DNA from 3 places in the Heyndrickxia faecalis genome. Region 3 is predicted to be linked to each of the others. Evidence: a T-box and tRNA genes for the amino acid it is inferred to sense, from the RefSeq annotation. Region 3 holds a T-box; the other regions hold tRNA genes.

Region 1 (4,318 bases), 170 kb from region 3:
GCCCATTAAAGCGGTACGCGAGCTGGGTTCAGAACGTCGTGAGACAGTTCGGTCCCTATCCGTCGCGGGCGCAGGAAATTTGAGAGGAGCTGTCCTTAGTACGAGAGGACCGGGATGGACGCACCGCTGGTGTACCAGTTGTCTTGCCAAAGGCATCGCTGGGTAGCTATGTGCGGAAGGGATAAGTGCTGAAAGCATCTAAGCATGAAGCCCCCCTCAAGATGAGATTTCCCACAGTTTATACTGGTAAGATCCCTGAAAGATGATCAGGTTGATAGGTCCGGGGTGGAAGCGCGGCGACGCGTGGAGCTGACGGATACTAATCGATCGAGGACTTAACCAAACAGAAAAGCGGAGGTGCCTTGCCAAAGGCGCTGGAGCTGGACAATTCTCAAAGTTAGAAACCAAAGCTATTCTCCGTTTACAGTTTTTTCTCCTATCCGGTTTTCAGGGAACACATCCCAAAATTATACAGGTCCGGTGATAATGGCGGAAAGGTCACACCCGAACACATCCCGAACTCGGAAGTTAAGCTTTCCAGCGCCGATGGTAGTTGGGGGTCTCCCCCTGCGAGAGTAGGACGTTGCCGGGCCATAATACGGAGGATTAGCTCAGCTGGGAGAGCGTCTGCCTTACAAGCAGAGGGTCGGCGGTTCGATCCCGTCATCCTCCATTTTTATGCCGTTCCGATTCAGGTGCAACCGGCTTCCATCGGAAGGTTGGGGATACTGGCTTGTGACCGGCACCATACTTCCCGGGAATCTTAAAAATAGATATGTACATATTTAACCCAATATAGTATAATTCTCTTTGTGACAAGTAATGTCGTTATCGGATATGAGCCATTAGCTCAGTTGGTAGAGCATCTGACTTTTAATCAGAGGGTCGCAGGTTCGAATCCTGCATGGCTCACCATTTATCGCGGGTGTGGCGGAATTGGCAGACGCACCAGACTTAGGATCTGGCGCCGTAAGGCGTGGGGGTTCGACTCCCTTCACCCGCACTGTTTACATGATATGCGGAAGTAGTTCAGTGGTAGAACATCACCTTGCCAAGGTGGGGGTCGCGGGTTCGAATCCCGTCTTCCGCTCCATTTTATCCCGCCGGGGTGGCGGAATTGGCAGACGCACAGGACTTAAAATCCTGCGGTAGGTGACTACCGTACCGGTTCGACTCCGGTCCTCGGCATCAGTACCATGACAAATGCGCCCATAGCTCAATTGGATAGAGCGTTTGACTACGGATCAAAAGGTTAGGGGTTCGACTCCTCTTGGGCGCGCTTATTCCTTTTTCGGGAAGTAGCTCAGCTTGGCAGAGCACATGGTTAGGGACCATGGGGTCGCAGGTTCAAATCCTGTCTTCCCGACCATGAAGATCATAACGGGGCCTTAGCTCAGCTGGGAGAGCGCCTGCTTTGCACGCAGGAGGTCAGCGGTTCGATCCCGCTAGGCTCCACCAATCCACCAAACAGAGTCAAATAACGGCGGCGTAGCTCAGCTGGCTAGAGCGTACGGTTCATACCCGTGAGGTCGGGGGTTCGATCCCCTCCGCCGCTATATTTTGTATATATCGGACCTTTAGCTCAGCTGGTTAGAGCAGACGGCTCATAACCGTCCGGTCGTAGGTTCGAGTCCTACAAGGTCCACCATTTTTTATTTTTTCATACGGAGGAATACCCAAGTCTGGCTGAAGGGATCGGTCTTGAAAACCGACAGGCGGGTTACACCGCGCGGGGGTTCGAATCCCTCTTCCTCCGCCATTTCATTATTTTATCATCGCGGGGTGGAGCAGTCTGGTAGCTCGTCGGGCTCATAACCCGAAGGTCGCAGGTTCAAATCCTGCCCCCGCAATTGGTCCCGTGGTGTAGCGGTTATCACGCCTGCCTGTCACGCAGGAGATCGCGGGTTCGATTCCCGTCGGGACCGCTTGTTTTGGCTCGGTAGCTCAGTCGGTAGAGCAAAGGACTGAAAATCCTTGTGTCGGCGGTTCGATTCCGTCCCGAGCCACCATTGGTTTCAATGAAAAATATATGGCGGTTGTGGCGAAGTGGTTAACGCACCGGATTGTGGCTCCGGCATTCATGGGTTCGATTCCCATCATCCGCCCTTTGCTGCGGGTGTAGTTTAGTGGTAAAACCACAGCCTTCCAAGCTGTTGTCGTGGGTTCGATTCCCATCACCCGCTCCACTTTGGGCCTATAGCTCAGCTGGTTAGAGCGCACGCCTGATAAGCGTGAGGTCGATGGTTCAAGTCCATTTAGGCCCATATATTCCGCAGTAGCTCAGTGGTAGAGCAATCGGCTGTTAACCGATCGGTCGTAGGTTCGAATCCTACCTGCGGAGCCATATGGAGAAGTACTCAAGTGGCTGAAGAGGCGCCCCTGCTAAGGGTGTAGGTCGCGATTAGCGGCGCGAGGGTTCAAATCCCTCCTTCTCCGCCATTTCCGGCCCGTTGGTCAAGCGGTTAAGACACCGCCCTTTCACGGCGGTAACACGGGTTCGAATCCCGTACGGGTCATACTGGTCACGAAGCTGTTCCGGAAACTTCCGGAGCAGCTTTTTTTGCGCGTTTTTTCACTTCTGCAAACCTCTTCAGGACTTCACCCAGGCTACGGGTCCGTTAAAGTATGATAGAAAAAACGCAAAAACAAACGGCGGAGTGCAACACTCCGCCGTTTGTTTTTAAATAAAATGATCGATCAAAAAGCTGATGGATAAAAGCACCCCGAAAATGGTGTTTGTCTGTGCGGTTGCTTTCATGGCAGGCAGCATTTGCAACGGTTCACTTTTTCCAATAAAGCCTTTAATGGCCCGGACCGGTTTCGGTGTGCTGACAAAAACGAGCAATACCCACGGGGTTACAACACCGAACAAAACGAGCCCGGCCATCCAGAGATAGGAAAGGGCAAACATTGCGGCCAGAAGCAGGATGGCTCCTTTCCGGCCGAGCAGAATGGCGATTGTTTTTCTGCCATTTGCTTTATCGCCGTCCAGATCGCGGATATTATTCGACAGCATAATGGCACCGATTAAAATCATAATCGGAATCGAAATAAATACAATCGGCCATGTGATCGTTTTTGTCTGGATAAAAAACGATATTAATATAATAATTACACCCATAAAAAAGCCGGAAATCAGTTCGCCAAGCGGCGTCGATGAAATTGGAAAAGGCCCTGCAGTGTAAAGATAAGCAACAAGCATGCAGACAGTGCCGATTACAGCGATCCACCAGGAACTTTGCGAGCAAATGTAAACGCCGATCAGCATGGCTGCGCCGAAAAAAGCAAAGGCGAGGTGGAGCACCGTTTTCGGTTTGATGCCGTTTCTGACGATTGCCCCGCCGATCCCGACGGAATGCTCGGTATCAAGGCCGCGTTTGTAATCGTAATATTCATTAAACATATTGGTTGCTGCCTGAATTAACAGGGTTGCAACCAGCATTGCAGCAAACAGCAGCAGATTGATGCGGGCAATGCCCAAAGCTAGTACTGTCCCGAGAATGACAGGCACAAAACCGGCCGTTAAAGTATGGGGCCGTGTTAATTGCCACCAGATCCGCCAGCCTTTGTCAGGGCCGATTGATGGAGAAGATTGCGCATTCATCTTCTTACTCTCCTTTTATGCTATTCTTATATAAATATGGCGAAATTAGTACATTTAAAGTTTAGGGAAATCAGGCCCATGTGTCAATGTATTTGGTTGGCAATCTTATTTTAAGCCGTTTTGCTGAATTTAACCGGCAAATTTTATATAATAGATGAGGTATGTTCATAAAAATGTTAAGTTTTCATATGAAAACTGTGATAGATGGCCCGGCAAAAAGCAAGAGAGGTTTGGAGGAGATCTTTTGGCTAATGAGGATATATTAATGAAAGAAAAAACGGCGCCGGCATTAAAACTGGTAAGCAAAGTCATAAAATGCCGCACTGCACCGGATCCGCTCCGCCTTTTTACAGCGGGTGCCGCGCGTTTTTACGGCAGCCGGTTTTTCTGGCAGGATAAGAATCGCGAAACCGTATTTGTCGGTTTTGGCCGCGTATGGTCCTGTACGGTCACAGCCTCTGACGGTTTTGCCCAAATGGAAGACGAATGGCGAAATTTGAAGGGGGCGGGCGAAGTTTATTCGGATACCGGTGAAACGGGAACAGGGCCTGTGCTTTTCGGCGGTTTTGCGTTTGACGGGACGGTTGCAAAGCAGGAATGGAAAACATTTGGCCAAGGCATTTTCCGCGTGCCGCAAATTCTTTTCACGTTTAAAAAAGATGCCGTCTTTCTTACGGTAAACGGATGCGGCGGAACAGAGAGCGTGCAGGAAGC
Region 2 (4,318 bases), 450 kb from region 3:
GTGAGAATGCCGGTATGAGTAGCGAAAGAAGGGTGAGAATCCCTTCCACCGAATGCCTAAGGTTTCCTGAGGAAGGCTCGTCCGCTCAGGGTTAGTCGGGGCCTAAGCCGAGGCCGAAAGGCGTAGGCGATGGACAACAGGTTGATATTCCTGTACCGCCTCTTCACCGTTTGAACGATGGGGGGACGCAGGAGGATAGGGCAAGCGCGACACTGGTTGATCGCGTCCAAGCAGTTAGGCCGGTGCGGAGGCAAATCCTTCGCGCCAAGGCGGAGCTGTGATGGCGAGGGAAATTTTAGTACCGAAGTTCCTGATTCCACACTGCCAAGAAAAGCCTCTAGTGAGGTGAAAGGCGCCCGTACCGCAAACCGACACAGGTAGGCGAGGAGAGAATCCTAAGGTGAGCGAGAGAACTCTCGTTAAGGAACTCGGCAAAATGACCCCGTAACTTCGGGAGAAGGGGTGCTTTTTGGGGTGTATGCCCCGGGAAGCCGCAGTGAATAGGCCCAGGCGACTGTTTAGCAAAAACACAGGTCTCTGCGAAGCCGCAAGGCGAAGTATAGGGGCTGACACCTGCCCGGTGCTGGAAGGTTAAGGAGAGGGGTTAGCCGTAAGGCGAAGCTCTGAACTGAAGCCCCAGTAAACGGCGGCCGTAACTATAACGGTCCTAAGGTAGCGAAATTCCTTGTCAGGTAAGTTCTGACCCGCACGAAAGGTGTAACGATCTGGGCACTGTCTCAACGAGAGACTCGGTGAAATTATAGTACCTGTGAAGATGCAGGTTACCCGCGACAGGACGGAAAGACCCCATGGAGCTTTACTGCAGCCTGATATTGAATTTCGGTACAGCTTGTACAGGATAGGTAGGAGCCTTGGAAACCGGAGCGCCAGCTTCGGCGGAGGCATCGGTGGGATACTACCCTGGCTGTATTGAAATTCTAACCCGCACCCCTTACCGGGGTGGGAGACAGTGTCAGGCAGGCAGTTTGACTGGGGCGGTCGCCTCCTAAAAGGTAACGGAGGCGCCCAAAGGTTCCCTCAGAATGGTTGGAAATCATTCGCAGAGTGTAAAGGCATAAGGGAGCTTGACTGCGAGACTTACAAGTCGAGCAGGGACGAAAGTCGGGCTTAGTGATCCGGTGGTTCCGCATGGAAGGGCCATCGCTCAACGGATAAAAGCTACCCTGGGGATAACAGGCTGATCTCCCCCAAGAGTCCACATCGACGGGGAGGTTTGGCACCTCGATGTCGGCTCATCGCATCCTGGGGCTGTAGTCGGTCCCAAGGGTTGGGCTGTTCGCCCATTAAAGCGGTACGCGAGCTGGGTTCAGAACGTCGTGAGACAGTTCGGTCCCTATCCGTCGCGGGCGCAGGAAATTTGAGAGGAGCTGTCCTTAGTACGAGAGGACCGGGATGGACGCACCGCTGGTGTACCAGTTGTCTTGCCAAAGGCATCGCTGGGTAGCTATGTGCGGAAGGGATAAGTGCTGAAAGCATCTAAGCATGAAGCCCCCCTCAAGATGAGATTTCCCACAGTTTATACTGGTAAGATCCCTGAAAGATGATCAGGTTGATAGGTCCGGGGTGGAAGCGCGGCGACGCGTGGAGCTGACGGATACTAATCGATCGAGGACTTAACCAAATAGAAAAGTGAAGGCCGCCTTGAAAAAGGTGCGCTGGAGCTAGACAATTCTCAAAGTTAGAAGTAAAAACGCATTCTCCGTTTACAGTTTTTTCTCCCATCCGGTTTTCAGGGAATCACATAATTCCTGTTGATAAGAAATGAAAACTTTGTTATAATGATTTTTGTCATTAAGGTCCGGTGGCGATGGCGGAAAGGTCACACCCGTTCCCATCCCGAACACGGAAGTTAAGCTTTCCAGCGCCGATGGTAGTTGGGGGTTTCCCCCTGCGAGAGTAGGACGCTGCCGGGCTTGTATTCCGCAGTAGCTCAGTGGTAGAGCAATCGGCTGTTAACCGATCGGTCGTAGGTTCGAATCCTACCTGCGGAGCCATCATGGAGAGCTGTCCGAGAGGCCGAAGGAGCACGATTGGAAATCGTGTAGGCGGCTAAAAGCTGTCTCAAGGGTTCGAATCCCTTGCTCTCCGTCATGATCCATATGGCCCGTTGGTCAAGCGGTTAAGACACCGCCCTTTCACGGCGGTAACACGGGTTCGAATCCCGTACGGGTCATCATTATAACTGGAGGATTAGCTCAGCTGGGAGAGCGTCTGCCTTACAAGCAGAGGGTCGGCGGTTCGATCCCGTCATCCTCCACCATTTTATCATCGCGGGGTGGAGCAGTCTGGTAGCTCGTCGGGCTCATAACCCGAAGGTCGCAGGTTCAAATCCTGCCCCCGCAATTTACATATAAAGGTCCCGTAGTGTAGCGGTTATCACGCCTGCCTGTCACGCAGGAGATCGCGGGTTCGATTCCCGTCGGGACCGCCATCCATTTTACATAATTGTGGCTCGGTAGCTCAGTCGGTAGAGCAAAGGACTGAAAATCCTTGTGTCGGCGGTTCGATTCCGTCCCGAGCCACCATTTGGCCGGTCTAGCTCAATTGGTAGAGCAACTGACTTGTAATCAGTAGGTTGGGGGTTCAAGTCCTCTGGCCGGCACCACGCAATATGGAGGGGTAGCGAAGTGGCTAAACGCGGCGGACTGTAAATCCGCTCCCTCAGGGTTCGGCGGTTCGAATCCGTCCCCCTCCATTTTTTAAAGGGGCATAGTTTAAAGGTAGAACAGAGGTCTCCAAAACCTCCAGTGTGGGTTCGATTCCTACTGCCCCTGCCATTATGATGGCGGTTGTGGCGAAGTGGTTAACGCACCGGATTGTGGCTCCGGCATTCGTGGGTTCGATTCCCACCATCCGCCCCATATTTATTGGGCCATAGCCAAGCGGTAAGGCAACGGACTTTGACTCCGTCATGCGCTGGTTCGAATCCAGCTGGCCCAGTATGCGGAAGTAGTTCAGTGGTAGAACATCACCTTGCCAAGGTGGGGGTCGCGGGTTCGAATCCCGTCTTCCGCTCCATTGATGGCGGCATAGCCAAGAGGTAAGGCAGAGGTCTGCAAAACCTTTATCACCGGTTCGATTCCGGTTGCCGCCTCCATCATATCATGCCGGTGTGGCGGAATTGGCAGACGCGCACGACTCAAAATCGTGTTCCTTCGGGAGTGTCGGTTCGACCCCGACCACCGGTATAATAGCATCACATTGAAAGCTGATGCCAAATGGAACGCTTCTCAAGATAAAGAGAAGCGTTTTTTTATTGCAATTATATTATTGAAGCCGAGGCCAATTTAAGTGGCTGCTTGAAAGCGTACACTTGTGAGTATCTATAGTTGTTTAACTTGTACAAAAAGGGAATTGATCTAATAAGAAAGGTTTGGAAATACTATCTTAGATTTTCCTTTTATAATGAGAACAGAACTGGGCAGCCTACTATTTACTAGGGTTGTTTTTTCTTTTTTTTACCGTAATCGTCCCATCTTTTTCAAGATAGGCCTGGTCAATTTCATCAAGCAAAAATACGCCCTGCTTTCTCAATAACTCCGACAGTTGATTCATATCAATTTTATTTTTTTTCAGTACGACTTTGTTAATTTTTCCTTTATCGATAATCACCGTTTTATCCCCGATAAGGAATTTTTCCAGTTTATCATAGCGATAAATGAGGATGTCAAAAATGATTTTAATGATGACCTAAACAGAAAGCATCACAAGAATGTAGTACCATTTTACACTTGGGTCATAAAGGCCGTTGCCGACGATTTCAGACAGCATTATGCTCCAGATGAAGTCGATTGGCGTAAGGTTTGAAATGCTTTTGGCGCCGGTACATTTTAGACAAAAAATGAGCGCAAGAAAGCCCATAATCAATTTTAATAAGTCCATGCCAATTTGCATCGCTAACCCCCTCCTTTAAAAGGTCCGGTTTTCTCTCGATTGTTCACTTTTACGGGGCTTTCCAACGATTGATCCAGTTATGCATACTGCTTCAACAAGCAGTCTATTTTCCATTTCGCCAACTTCATGAAGTTTGGATACCAATGCTCTTTCTGCTGCTTCTATTGGGAAGCTTGTACCCGAAACACCCAACGCCCATGGGTCCGATCATACGAGCACTGTTTTTCATTGCATTTTCCCTTAATTTCAGTATCATAAACGAACGTTCTCATCATTGGGATACACCGGACAGGTTAGGCAAATCATTTTGTTTTGGGAATCTGTTATTTTACAATAGATCTATCTTCACGAGTAGAAGGAAAGGAAGCGGACAATGGGTAGTCAAAAAAAGTTGAATGACGTT
Region 3 (4,318 bases):
CATTCCAATCAATAATATTACGGGCAATATGTTACCGGACGAATCGGCATTTATTCCGGGAGAAAAGATCACAAGCATGAAAACTGTTTCGAAGCTGACTTACCACAGATTGTATGTTGGGACTTCGGATGGTACGGCTGTTTTCCGATTAAACAAAGTGCTGATTGGTTACGGGTGGCATAAAAGAAATTTGCCGTCATTCATTGCAACTGTAAACGGATTGGAAGAGCCGGTGCACATATAGAAGGAGCGGCTCTTTCCGCTCCCTTGTTACGCCTGGCTCAGCCCCTGCTCGAGCGTTTCCAGCATCATTTTTTGTTCCTGTGTATCCGCATGGTTCCAAATGACTTCAAAGAGGACGCCGAGCCCCGGGAGCATTTTTTCTTCGCCCCTTTGAATGGCATCGACAATCGTATCTTTTAACTGATCCTGCGTGTCCTCTTTTACATTGTGAATGACTGCTTTTCGCAAGTCCAAATCCATTTCGGTTCAGCTCCTTTGATCGCTTTCACTGCTAGCATTTCACATGGCCACAATTTTTATGTATACTATTCCAAGGAAAACTTAACGAAAAGGGAGCAAACACGTTGAAATACATACAATCCTTGCAAAATCCGCAAGTAAAGCATTGGAAAAAACTCGCCGCGAAAAAAGAACGCGAAAAAACATTTACTTATTTGCTGGAAGGGTTCCATCTCGTCGAAGAAGCGCTGAAAGAAGAAGTAGTGACAGAAATTATTGTTGAAGAAGGTGTGGACCTGCCAAACCGCTGGAATACGGAAGGGGTGCCGGTAACCACTGTCACGCATGAAATCAGCAAAACGCTTGCTGATACAGAAACGACGCAAGGCATTTTTGCTGTGTGCCGGATGAAAAAACAGCCGTCCAAAATCATCGGCAGGCGTTATCTTTTAATTGATGCCGTGCAGGATCCCGGCAATACAGGAACGATGATCCGGACGGCGGACGCAGCCGGGTTTGATGCCGTTATTTTCGGCAAGGGCACGGCGGATCCGTACAGCCCGAAAGTGTTGCGTGCGGCACAAGGAAGCCATCTCCACGTCGGGCTTTTAAAAGGCGATTTAAACATGTGGATTGAAAAACTGAACGAAGCGGCAGTGCCGGTTTACGGAACAGCGCTTGAAAACGGCGTAACGTTTCGCGAAGTAAATCCAGGTGATGCCTTTGCGATCCTTGTTGGCAATGAAGGAAGCGGCGTACACCCTGACTTGCTTGCGCAAACGGAACAAAATTTGTCCATCCCGATTTTCGGCAAAAGCGAGTCGCTAAATGTTGCGGTGGCAGCCGGCATTTTAATGTATGACTTTGCGATGCGGTCGTAATTTCGGCGGAAAAAGTGAATGTATCCATGTTTGAGGCAAAAAAGCAGACCTATAAAATGCATGAGGTGAAGCAGCGGCAGAAAGATGAAAAACAGCTGGGACAATTTTTCAGTATGGGTGCCAATAAGGAACGGGGGAGGGCGTTTTTGTGAGAGCGGGTGCACTGCTTGACCAGGATAAAAAGGTGACCCTCAGCACGTTCATTTATTGCGAAAAACGGGAAATATTCAGCGTGAAAACGGCCGCGCCTGTGACTAAAATGGGAAGGCACTTTATCCTCTAAGATAAACATCTAGAGAGAGGTCACTTTCCGTTTGAAATTGCGGGCATTTCCCGCTATAATAAAACATAATTGAAAAATGATAAAAACCATGACAGGGAAAAGTAGCTTGATCTTCGCCATGCAGGGAGAAAATGCCGTAGACTGGAAGCATTTTTATGGGGAAATGAAGCGAAGTTCACCCCTCGAGTTGCCGCTTGGACCATTGCCTGCAATGTAAAGGCGGGACGGTTAAAAGCCGTTATTGAAATGAAGCGAACATAATTTAATTATGTTAATTAGGGTGGTACCGCGAACCATTTGCCTCGTCCCTTTTCCAGGGCGGGGCTTTTTTAACGCCCAAAACTTAAAGGAGGTACAAGAAAATGGAAGAAACGTTGAAAGCACTGCAAACCGAAGCGCTTGCCAAAATTGAAGCGGCTACTGATTTAAAAACGCTGAACGAGATTCGTGTCGCCTATCTCGGCAAAAAAGGCCCGATTACGGAAGTTTTGCGCGGCATGGGAAAGCTGTCAGCGGAAGAACGGCCGAAAATGGGTGCGCTCGCCAATGAAGTGCGTGCCGCCATTCAAACAGGTATCGAAAAAAAGCAGGCGGCATTGGAAGCGGAAGCCGTCGAGCGACAATTGGCATCTGAAAAAATTGATGTCACGCTGCCGGGCCGCCCGGTAAAAGCAGGCAGCCACCATCCGCTTACAAAAGTCATTGAGGAAATTGAAGACTTGTTTATCGGGATGGGCTATACGATTGCCGAGGGGCCGGAAGTGGAAACCGATTACTACAATTTTGAAGCGCTGAACCTGCCGAAAGGGCATCCGGCACGCGATATGCAGGATACCTTTTACATAACCGATGAAATTTTGCTCAGGACCCATACTTCACCAAACCAAGCGCGGACAATGGAAAAACATCACGGCAAAGGGCCAGTCAAAATCATCTGCCCAGGGAAAGTATACCGCCGCGACAATGATGATGCGACCCATTCCCACCAGTTTATGCAGATTGAAGGGCTCGTTGTTGACGAAAACATTACGATGGCCGATTTAAAAGGGACGTTGGAAGTGTTTGCAAAAAAATTATTCGGCGAAGACCGTGAAATCCGGCTGCGCCCGAGCTTTTTCCCGTTCACCGAACCGAGTGTTGAAATGGATATTTCATGTAAAATGTGCGGTGGGCACGGTTGCCATGTTTGCAAAGGCACGGGCTGGATTGAAATTTTGGGCGCCGGCATGGTCCACCCGCGCGTATTACGGATGTCCGGCTTTGATCCGGAAAAATATACCGGTTTTGCATTTGGCATGGGGCCGGAGCGGATTGCGATGCTGAAATACGGCGTTGATGACATCCGCCACTTTTACACAAATGACATTCGTTTTTTACGGCAGTTTTCCGTACAAGAATAAGGAGGGTCAAACATGTTTGTTTCATATAAATGGCTGCAGGAATATGTAGATTTGGACGGCATTTCGCCGGAAGAACTGGCTGAAAAAATTACGCGGACCGGGATTGAAGTCGAAAGCGTGGCATTTAAGGGGGAAGGCATTAAAAATGTCGTTGTCGGGCATGTTTTGGAAAAAGAAAAGCATCCGAACGCCGATAAATTAAACAAATGCCTGGTTGATATCGGGGAAGGTGAGCCTGTCCAAATTATTTGCGGCGCGCCAAACGTCGATAAAGGGCAGAAAGTTGCCGTTGCCAAACCGGGCGCCTGGCTGCCGGGGCATGTAAAAATCAAACGCTCGAAACTGCGCGGCGAGGAGTCGAACGGGATGATCTGCTCACTGCAGGAACTCGGTGTTGAAAGCAAGCTCGTCCAAAAAGAGTATGCAAACGGCATTTATGTGTTCCCGGATGATGTGGAAGTGGGGAAGGATGTGCTGCCACTTTTAGGATTGGATGATACGATTATTGAACTGGGGCTTACTCCGAACCGGGCGGACTGCATGAGCATGCTTGGCGTTGCCTACGAAGTAGCAGCGATCCTTGGAAAAGACGTGAAATTGCCGGAAACAAAAGTGCAGGAAGCATCCGATAAAGCTGCTGATGCCATTTCGGTCCGTGTCGAGGCAAAAGAAGCAGCGCCGCTTTACACATTAAAAGTCATCCGCAACGTGAAAATCGGCCCGTCCCCGCTCTGGATGCAGGCGCGGCTCATGGCAGAAGGAATCCGCCCGCACAACAATGTGGTCGACATTACGAACTATATTTTGCTCGAATACGGCCAGCCACTCCATGCGTTTGACTATGACAAGCTCGGTTCCAAAGAAATTGTCGTCCGCATGGCGCGTGAAGGGGAAAAAATGGTCACGCTCGATGACCAGGAGCGCACGTTAAAAGATGTCCATCTTGTCATTACGAACGGCACTGAACCTGTCGCAATGGCCGGTGTCATGGGCGGCGCCAATTCGGAAGTATCCGAAACGACGACAAACGTACTTTTGGAATCCGCCTATTTTGACGCCGGAACAATTCGGACGGCTTCAAAAGACCACGGCCTGCGCAGCGAGGCAAGCAGCCGTTATGAAAGAGGGATTGATCCGAACCGCGTTGTGCCCGCAGCAGAACGGGCCGCAATGCTGATTGCCAAATATGCGGGTGGAGAAGTGCTTGCCGGAATGGTTGCCGAAAATCATTTGCATATTGAGCCGGCTGTTGTCACCATTACGCTGGAAAAAATCAACCGTGTGCTCGGAAC

Evidence for each region. The T-box of region 3 lies ahead of pheS (phenylalanine--tRNA ligase subunit alpha). A T-box ahead of a tRNA ligase gene usually reads a tRNA of that ligase, here a tRNA-Phe.
Region 1: it encodes a tRNA-Phe, which carries the amino acid that the T-box ahead of pheS (phenylalanine--tRNA ligase subunit alpha) is inferred to sense. The anticodon was not compared.
Region 2: it encodes a tRNA-Phe, which carries the amino acid that the T-box ahead of pheS (phenylalanine--tRNA ligase subunit alpha) is inferred to sense. The anticodon was not compared.

What each region holds. Positions count from the first base shown of each region.
Region 1 covers NZ_CP158453.1:1,260,731-1,265,048, forward strand. The annotation lists rRNA gene ABR335_RS05865 (23S ribosomal RNA) at 1-343, shown strand, start outside; rRNA gene rrf (5S ribosomal RNA) at 477-592, shown strand; tRNA gene ABR335_RS05875 (tRNA-Val) at 601-673, shown strand; tRNA gene ABR335_RS05880 (tRNA-Lys) at 840-915, shown strand; tRNA gene ABR335_RS05885 (tRNA-Leu) at 922-1,003, shown strand; tRNA gene ABR335_RS05890 (tRNA-Gly) at 1,019-1,093, shown strand; tRNA gene ABR335_RS05895 (tRNA-Leu) at 1,103-1,188, shown strand; tRNA gene ABR335_RS05900 (tRNA-Arg) at 1,206-1,279, shown strand; tRNA gene ABR335_RS05905 (tRNA-Pro) at 1,293-1,369, shown strand; tRNA gene ABR335_RS05910 (tRNA-Ala) at 1,383-1,458, shown strand; tRNA gene ABR335_RS05915 (tRNA-Met) at 1,483-1,556, shown strand; tRNA gene ABR335_RS05920 (tRNA-Ile) at 1,572-1,648, shown strand; tRNA gene ABR335_RS05925 (tRNA-Ser) at 1,667-1,759, shown strand; tRNA gene ABR335_RS05930 (tRNA-Met) at 1,777-1,850, shown strand; tRNA gene ABR335_RS05935 (tRNA-Asp) at 1,853-1,925, shown strand; tRNA gene ABR335_RS05940 (tRNA-Phe) at 1,934-2,009, shown strand; tRNA gene ABR335_RS05945 (tRNA-His) at 2,033-2,105, shown strand; tRNA gene ABR335_RS05950 (tRNA-Gly) at 2,113-2,186, shown strand; tRNA gene ABR335_RS05955 (tRNA-Ile) at 2,191-2,264, shown strand; tRNA gene ABR335_RS05960 (tRNA-Asn) at 2,270-2,344, shown strand; tRNA gene ABR335_RS05965 (tRNA-Ser) at 2,348-2,439, shown strand; tRNA gene ABR335_RS05970 (tRNA-Glu) at 2,445-2,516, shown strand; gene ABR335_RS05975 (1,4-dihydroxy-2-naphthoate polyprenyltransferase) at 2,681-3,604, opposite strand; gene ABR335_RS05980 (isochorismate synthase) at 3,870-4,318, shown strand, end outside.
Region 2 covers NZ_CP158453.1:984,467-988,784, forward strand. The annotation lists rRNA gene ABR335_RS04470 (23S ribosomal RNA) at 1-1,642, shown strand, start outside; rRNA gene rrf (5S ribosomal RNA) at 1,819-1,934, shown strand; tRNA gene ABR335_RS04480 (tRNA-Asn) at 1,941-2,015, shown strand; tRNA gene ABR335_RS04485 (tRNA-Ser) at 2,020-2,109, shown strand; tRNA gene ABR335_RS04490 (tRNA-Glu) at 2,123-2,194, shown strand; tRNA gene ABR335_RS04495 (tRNA-Val) at 2,206-2,281, shown strand; tRNA gene ABR335_RS04500 (tRNA-Met) at 2,291-2,364, shown strand; tRNA gene ABR335_RS04505 (tRNA-Asp) at 2,377-2,452, shown strand; tRNA gene ABR335_RS04510 (tRNA-Phe) at 2,471-2,546, shown strand; tRNA gene ABR335_RS04515 (tRNA-Thr) at 2,551-2,626, shown strand; tRNA gene ABR335_RS04520 (tRNA-Tyr) at 2,635-2,716, shown strand; tRNA gene ABR335_RS04525 (tRNA-Trp) at 2,725-2,798, shown strand; tRNA gene ABR335_RS04530 (tRNA-His) at 2,807-2,882, shown strand; tRNA gene ABR335_RS04535 (tRNA-Gln) at 2,890-2,961, shown strand; tRNA gene ABR335_RS04540 (tRNA-Gly) at 2,965-3,039, shown strand; tRNA gene ABR335_RS04545 (tRNA-Cys) at 3,045-3,118, shown strand; tRNA gene ABR335_RS04550 (tRNA-Leu) at 3,128-3,209, shown strand; gene ABR335_RS04555 (YetF domain-containing protein) at 3,451-3,708, opposite strand; gene ABR335_RS04560 (hypothetical protein) at 3,712-3,915, opposite strand; gene ABR335_RS04565 (LLM class flavin-dependent oxidoreductase) at 4,289-4,318, shown strand, end outside.
Region 3 covers NZ_CP158453.1:1,435,165-1,439,482, forward strand. The annotation lists gene ABR335_RS06755 (hypothetical protein) at 1-244, shown strand, start outside; gene sspI (small acid-soluble spore protein SspI) at 271-483, opposite strand; gene ABR335_RS06765 (TrmH family RNA methyltransferase) at 588-1,343, shown strand; gene ABR335_RS06770 (hypothetical protein) at 1,492-1,626, shown strand; T-box leader at 1,706-1,939, shown strand; gene pheS (phenylalanine--tRNA ligase subunit alpha) at 1,989-3,026, shown strand; gene pheT (phenylalanine--tRNA ligase subunit beta) at 3,039-4,318, shown strand, end outside.